2 regions of the Gordonia sp. NPDC003425 genome follow, and region 2 is predicted to be linked to the other one. Evidence: riboswitches for the same ligand, from Rfam matches in the RefSeq annotation. Region 2 holds a riboswitch; the other holds the start of a gene.
The links. Region 2 has a riboswitch for cyclic di-AMP ahead of ACWDTD_RS03840 (transglycosylase family protein). Riboswitches for the same ligand answer to the same signal wherever they lie in the genome.

Region 1 (3,391 bases), on a different contig from region 2:
GGGCACGGTCTGGGGACGGGTGTCGGCGGCCGCGCAACCGCCGACCGGTGATCCGCCGTCCTCGGGTGTGCGACACCAATGATGCGTCGCCGAACCGGAGAGTCGGGTGGTGCAGGTCCGCAGACCCGCTGCGCGGGAGATGGTGTCGGCGATGGCCGTGGCGGTGGTGCGGTTGGGCACCGGCCCGAGACTGACGTCGCCGGGGGAGCGGGTGACGCGCAGCCGGGGGAACCGTTCGGCGCTCACCGTCACCCACCAGCCCCGGAAGGGCTGGGTGGACCGCTTGTTGTAGGCGGGGGCGTGGGCGGAGAGCAGCCGCAGCTCACGCACACCGGCCTCCAGCGCGTGGGCGCATTCGACGTAGTCGACGCCGGTGGCGAGCATCACCATCTCGCCGATGCGTCGGCGTGGGTCGGCCCCGGTGAAATAGCTGCGCACTCGGCGCCGCAGATCGGTGGCGGTGCCGACGTAGAGAACCTCGCCGGACGGCCCCCGGAACAGGTAGACACCGGGCCGGGCGGGCAGGTGATCGGCGAGGTGACGTTTGGCACGCAGGCGTGGGTCGGTCCGGGGCAGATAGCGCGTGAGTTCGCGATAACTCTGGATTCCCTGATTGCCCACCCGCTCGAGCAGGTGGTGGAACACCTCGACGGTGGCACGCGCATCATCGAGTGCGCGGTGGGTGGGGCGCACGGAGACGTCGAAGAGGTCGGCGAGCGCCGACAGCCGCACCGTTGGTGCCTCCTCGCGCGACAGGATGCGTCGCGCCATCGTCACCGTGCACAGCGTGGCGGTGAACGGCCAGTCCAGATGGAGCCGCAGCGCGTTCTGGCGCAAGAAGGTCATGTCGAATCGCGCGTTGTGGGCCACCAGGATCGAGCCGCGCGCGAACTCGATGAACGAGGGCAGCACCTGCGCGATCGGCGGGGCCGCGAACACCATGGCCTCGGTGATGCCGGTGAGCGACACGATCTGCGGGGGGATCGACCGCTCCGGGTCGACGAGCGTGGCGAATTCGCCGATCACCTCACCCCCACGGATCTTGACCGCGCCGATCTCGGTGATCCGATCATCGGTTGCGCTGCCGCCGGTGGTCTCGAGGTCGACGACGACCAGTGTTGTCTCGAACAGGGAGCGGTCGGAGAAGTCGTCGGCGACGCCATCGTCGGCGAGATCGGTGAAGGAGAGTTGATGGCCCGAGACTGTCACACCGCGAACGTTAGTTCGATGGGACGACAGTTCTGTCGAGCGACGCCCGTGACGGATGGTTCCGGCGGTTACGGCCGGTGCCGTCGTTGTGGGCCTCACTCGGCGCGTAACGGTTTTGTCGGTGCCGGTGCCTAGTGTGCGTCTCGAACGCAGATCGACCGAACTGAGTCGTCTCCGGACCAGAAGTCGCCTCGGACGAGTAGGGGAAGCCGCCCGATACGACGCGAGGAAACACTCCGACCCGACGGCCGACCACAAATGAGATGGAGATCACATGTTGCACATCGACTGCACGACTTGTCCCGGTCGTCACAAGGCCTGTGCGGGCTGCATGATGAACGTGCTCTTTACCGGTCCCAACTGCGAAAACGCACCCAGGGACGGGGTCGTGACCGAGGTGGCCGCCCCCGCCGACCCCGACGCCGAAATACTCGCGGCGATCGATGTGTTCGCCGCGTCTGCAATGGCGTCGAGTTCTGCTGCACGATCCGCAAGAAGTGGTATCCGCACAGGTCAGAACACCGCCGGGCGACTCGGTCCGCGTGCGTTGCGGGTGAGCTGACGCGACACGGTTTTTTCGGATCGTGTCCCCTAGTGGACAGACACGCATCCGATTTCGTAACCTTTCCGAGACCTTTGCGGAGCGTCCCGCTCCAACAGGAGTGGTTCGCAACGGTCACCGCTCAATCGCCGAAGCCCAAATGGCAACGGCGAACCGGGGAACCACACTTTTTCGGCGCAATCCGAATCGGGGTGAGTCGCGCTCTCCATGCGGGTGTTTGCACCTGCAACGACGCGCGTAGGGCCATTTCTTCCGGCCCGAATCCGACAGCTAACCCGGTCGGCGGTCGAGGGAGAAGACAAAGGAGAACACGCTTCGTGGCCAAACATCGTTTGGAACAGCCCGACCGCGGCAAGGTTGCCAAGAAGGCGGTGATCGCCGGATCGATCACGCTCGGTTCGCTCGCCGCCGCCGCCGCAGGTCCGGCCCTGGCCGCCCCGGTCCACGTGCCCAATCTCGGGAATTTCGAGCTGCCCGGTGTCGACACCAAGCAGATCCCACAGCAGTTCCAGCCCGCCGCGAAGCCGGTTGCCAAGCCCGCGCCCGCTGCCACCGTCGAGATCCCCAACCTCGGCAAGTTCAGCGTCCCGGGCATCAGCGACGGCCAGGTACCGCAGCAGTTCAAGCCCAAGGGCGGCCCGTCGCTGCTGGCCCCCGTGCTCACCGCAGGCCAGAAGGCAGTGAAGGCGGCGGAGAGCAAGATCGGTGCTCCTTACTCCTACGGGTCGGCCGGTCCGAATGCCTTCGACTGCTCTGGACTCGTCTACTGGTCCTACAAGCAGGCCGGACGCACCATTCCGCGCGACAGCTACGGTCAGCTCGGCGGCGGACGCGCGGTGACACTCGCCGATGCGCAGCCCGGCGACGTGCTCATCTTCAATGGCGGAAGCCACGCGGGCCTCTACATCGGCAACGGGCAGTTCATCCACGCCTCCACCTACGGTGTGCCCGTCAAGAAAGATGTGGTCAAGAACTGGGAGCTCACCGGAATCCGGCGTTACTGAGCGTCGCGAAGCCAGCAGAGTATGAGGTCGGGCGGGTCGCGCACACACGCGTGATCCGCCCGAACCGGTCACCGGACGTGCCCACCCCCGTAGGGTGGTCGGCACTGCCGCGGCACACCGCGGGTCCGGCGACCGAAAGCGGTTAGGAGTAGGAACACCGTGGTTTCGGTACCTTTCGGGTCGGGTTCGGCCGCGTCGACGCGGATGCGACCTGCGATGTTCGTCATCGCGCTCCTCGTTGCGCTTCTCGCGGTCACCCAACTCGGCGCGATCACGGGTGCGCCACGCGCGACCGCGGAACCCACCCGCACCGCCGACCAGCTATTGGCCCGCTACACCCAACTCAGCACCGACGCCGAGAAGTCGGCCGAGGCCATGCACAACGCGCAGATCGAGTACGACAAGCAGCGGGGGATCGTCGCCGCGGCCCGCAAGGCGTCCGCCGATGCGCAGGGCAAGCTCGACACGTCTCGCGTGACGCTCGACCGCTACCAGAAGCGGGTCGACACGATCGTGCGCGCGAGCTATAAGGGTGCACGCGTCAACCGGTTGTACGCGGTGCTGGTGAGCGACTCGCCGCAGTCGTTGCTCGACCAGATGTCGGGCCTCGAGATGA
Region 2 (3,391 bases):
GGTTCACCGGCGGCGAACCGCTGCTGCGGCGCGACCTGGAGGACGTGATCGCCGGCGTCGCCGCGTTGCCCCGGCGCCCCGAGATCGCACTCACCACCAATGGCCTCGGGCTTGCTCACCGGGCACCCGGATTGGTCGCCGCCGGACTCGATCGCATCAACGTCTCGCTCGACACCGTCGACCGCGCCCGTTTCGCCGAGATCACCCGGCGCGACCGCCTGCACGACGTCGTCGACGGCCTCGCCGTGGCGCGTGCCTGCGGACTCGCGCCCATCAAGATCAACGCCGTATTGCCCGCCCGCGCCGATCTGCAGCGGTTGCCGCAGTTGCTGCGGTTCTGCCTCGACAACGGCTATCAGCTGCGGGTGATCGAACAGATGCCGCTCGACGCCGATCACCGCTGGGACCGCTCGGCGCTGGTCACCGCCGACGAGATCCTCGCGGTGCTGCGAGAAGCATTCGACCTCGCCGACGACACGCGGGCGCGCGGCAGCGCCCCGGCCGACACCTGGATCGTCCGCGGTCATACCGATCCGGCCGGCGACCCGGCCCGGGTGGGGGTCATCGCCTCGGTCACCCGGCCGTTCTGCGGCGACTGCGACCGCACCCGACTCACCGCCGACGGGGCGCTGCGCAACTGTCTGTTCGCCGACACCGAGACGTCGCTGATGGACGCTCTGCGCGGCGGTGGGCACGACGGTGAGATCGCCCGTCTGTGGCGCGCCGACGTCTGGCGCAAGAAGGCAGGGCACGCGGTGAACTCGAGCGACTTCCGGCAGCCCGACCGCCCGATGTCGGCGATCGGTGGTTGAGGCGCCGATGGTTCTCACCGTGCGTTACTTTGCCGCCGCGCGGGCGGCGGCAGGCACCGACGGCGTCGTGCTCGATGTCGACGACACCGTGACCCTGGGCGAACTCGAGACCCTGCTCGGCGAGCGGCATCCCCGACTCGCCCCGGTCCTGGCCCGCTGCTCGTATCTGCGCGACGCGGCAGCCTTCTGCGACCGCGACCGGCGGCTGGGCGCATGTTCCACGCTGGACGTGTTGCCCCCGTTCGCCGGTGGTTGACATCACGTTGGCTGTGTGACCTTAATCACATAACAGGTCGATAACAGGACGGCCACAAACCGACCATCACGTGCGTGAGCAGCAAAGACGCCGACATTGGGTCGAAAGGCCCACTCTCGGCACGGAAATAGGGTTGCGCGAGGGCGTGATTCGGCGGGCGAGACGTCGTACCGTACTACTCGACCGCCTCCGGGAGGTCACAGGACAGCAAACAAGAACCCAGCATTTCGCCGATCGCGCCGAGCCTCGTTCCATCGGTGGAATGACAAGCAACATCTAGGAACGAGGACGGGGGACCCAACTCTCCCCCAGAGAACCGGGCATCGACACCGATGTCCTCGGGGTTAAGTCCACCGGCCGCACGGCCACGGACCGGGCACCTCTCGCCCGAACCCGACAGCTGACTTCGTAGGCGCGTGGAGAGAGGAAAGACAACTCATGGCCGGACGTCATCGCAAGCCGACGACCAACACGACCACCAAGACCTTCGCCAAGGTCGCCCTCACCGGCGCAGTCCTCGGCGGCGGCGCAGCCCTGATGGGCACCGGTTCCGCACACGCCGCATCCGACTCCGAATGGGATCAGGTCGCGCAGTGCGAGTCCGGTGGCAACTGGGCGATCAACACCGGCAACGGCTACCAGGGCGGACTGCAGTTCAGCCCGAGCACCTGGGCCGCCAACGGCGGCACCCAGTACGCTCCGTCGGCCGACCAGGCCACCAAGGAGCAGCAGATCGCGGTGGCCGAGAACGTGCTGGCCACGCAGGGCAAGGGCGCCTGGCCGGTGTGCGGCACCGGATTGTCCGGCTCCACCCCCCGCACCGCGCCCACAGACTCCCCGAAGACGCTGAAGGCCCCCGAGGCCCCGAAGCCGCCGAAGGTCGAGGAGCAGCCGCAGACGCCGCTGGAGAAGACCCCGGAGGCCAAGAACACCGCTGATGTGGAGAAGCAGGTCGACGGCGCACTCGACGAGGCCAACGTCAGCCCCGAGGTCAAGAACCTGTGGAAGGCGGCCAAGGACAGCGGTTACGAGCTCACCCCGGACCAGCTGAAGCTCTACAACCAGAACAAGGGCCTGATCCCGCTCCCCTGAGCGGTGTCACCAACGCTCCGGCCGGCCTGACCCGGTCCCGGGCCCCAGACGAAGGGCCCCGCACGATGTTCATCCGTGCGGGGCCCTTTTCCAATTCTCTTGTCGGCTCCGGTGAGGGTGCTGTCGGGCGTCGGGACGCGTCGTCAGGCCGATCCCACCCACTCGTCGGTGCCGTCGGCGAAGTACTGGTGCTTCCATACCGGTAGCCGCGCCTTGACCTCGTCGACGAGCCGCATGCACAGTCCGAACGCCTCGCCGCGGTGATCGGCCGCCACGGCGACGACGAAGGCGATGTCGCCCACCTGCAGGTCGCCGACCCGGTGCGACACCGCGACGGCCCGCACGCCCGCGACGCCGTCGATCACCTCGGCCACCACCTCCGCCAGTACCGCGGGCGCCGACGGATGCGACGAATAGGACAGCATCGTGACCGCGGCCTCGTGCCCCCCGTCGTGATTGCGCACCGCGCCCGCGAATCCGACGATCGCGCCCGCGCCGCCGCCGGACGCACGCGTCACCAGCGCTTCGTGGGTGGCCAGATCGATCGGGTGCGGCGACAGATGGGCGCCCGCGATGACGGCACCGGAGTCCGAGCTCATACCGACCGGTCTACCGGAAACCACGTCAGTGGTCCCCGCCACGGATCTGGTCGAGCGCGTGGTCGAGGACGCCGTCGAGCACCGTGAGCCCGTCGCGGACCCCGCCGGTGGAGCCGGGCAGGTTGATCACCAGCGTCGTGCCGGCCACCCCGGCGATTCCCCGGGAGAGGACAGCGGTGGGCACCTGTGGCAACCCCGCGCCGCGGATCGCATCGGCGAGTCCGGGGATCTCGACGTCGAGCACCGCACGGGTCTGCTCCGGCGTCCGGTCGGTCGGCGCGAGCCCGGTGCCGCCGGTGGTGATCACCACGTCGTCGCCCGCGTAGACCCCGGCGCGGATCGCGGCGCCGACCGGCTCGCCATCGGCGACAACATCGACCTCGTCAACCGAGAATCCGTGCGCCACAAGCCATTCGACGATAATTGGCCCGCTGCGATCGACGTAGACGCCCTTGCTGGCCCTGGTCGAGGCCACCACCACCCGCGCCACCCGTGGCCGATCGGTCATGCCTGCTCGCCGATCTCGTCGTCGCGATGCCACGCACCCGAACGGCCACCGCTCTTCTCCAGCAGGCGGACGTCGTCGAGCCGGCCGGTGCGGTCTACGGCTTTGGTCATGTCGTGCAGCGTGA

Region 1: another riboswitch for cyclic di-AMP. It lies ahead of ACWDTD_RS11110 (C40 family peptidase); the one in region 2 lies ahead of ACWDTD_RS03840 (transglycosylase family protein).

What each region holds. Positions count from the first base shown of each region.
Region 1 covers NZ_JBSFQI010000007.1:169,774-173,164, reverse strand. The annotation lists gene ACWDTD_RS11120 (DEDD exonuclease domain-containing protein) at 1-1,209, opposite strand, end outside; gene ACWDTD_RS11115 (hypothetical protein) at 1,598-1,771, shown strand; cyclic di-AMP (ydaO/yuaA leader) riboswitch at 1,888-2,071, shown strand; gene ACWDTD_RS11110 (C40 family peptidase) at 2,089-2,775, shown strand; gene ACWDTD_RS11105 (NlpC/P60 family protein) at 2,992-3,391, shown strand, end outside.
Region 2 covers NZ_JBSFQI010000002.1:284,519-287,909, forward strand. The annotation lists gene moaA (GTP 3',8-cyclase MoaA) at 1-812, shown strand, start outside; gene ACWDTD_RS03835 (MoaD/ThiS family protein) at 820-1,068, shown strand; cyclic di-AMP (ydaO/yuaA leader) riboswitch at 1,327-1,499, shown strand; gene ACWDTD_RS03840 (transglycosylase family protein) at 1,507-2,160, shown strand; gene ACWDTD_RS03845 (molybdenum cofactor biosynthesis protein MoaE) at 2,304-2,759, opposite strand; gene ACWDTD_RS03850 (MogA/MoaB family molybdenum cofactor biosynthesis protein) at 2,785-3,267, opposite strand; gene moaC (cyclic pyranopterin monophosphate synthase MoaC) at 3,264-3,391, opposite strand, start outside.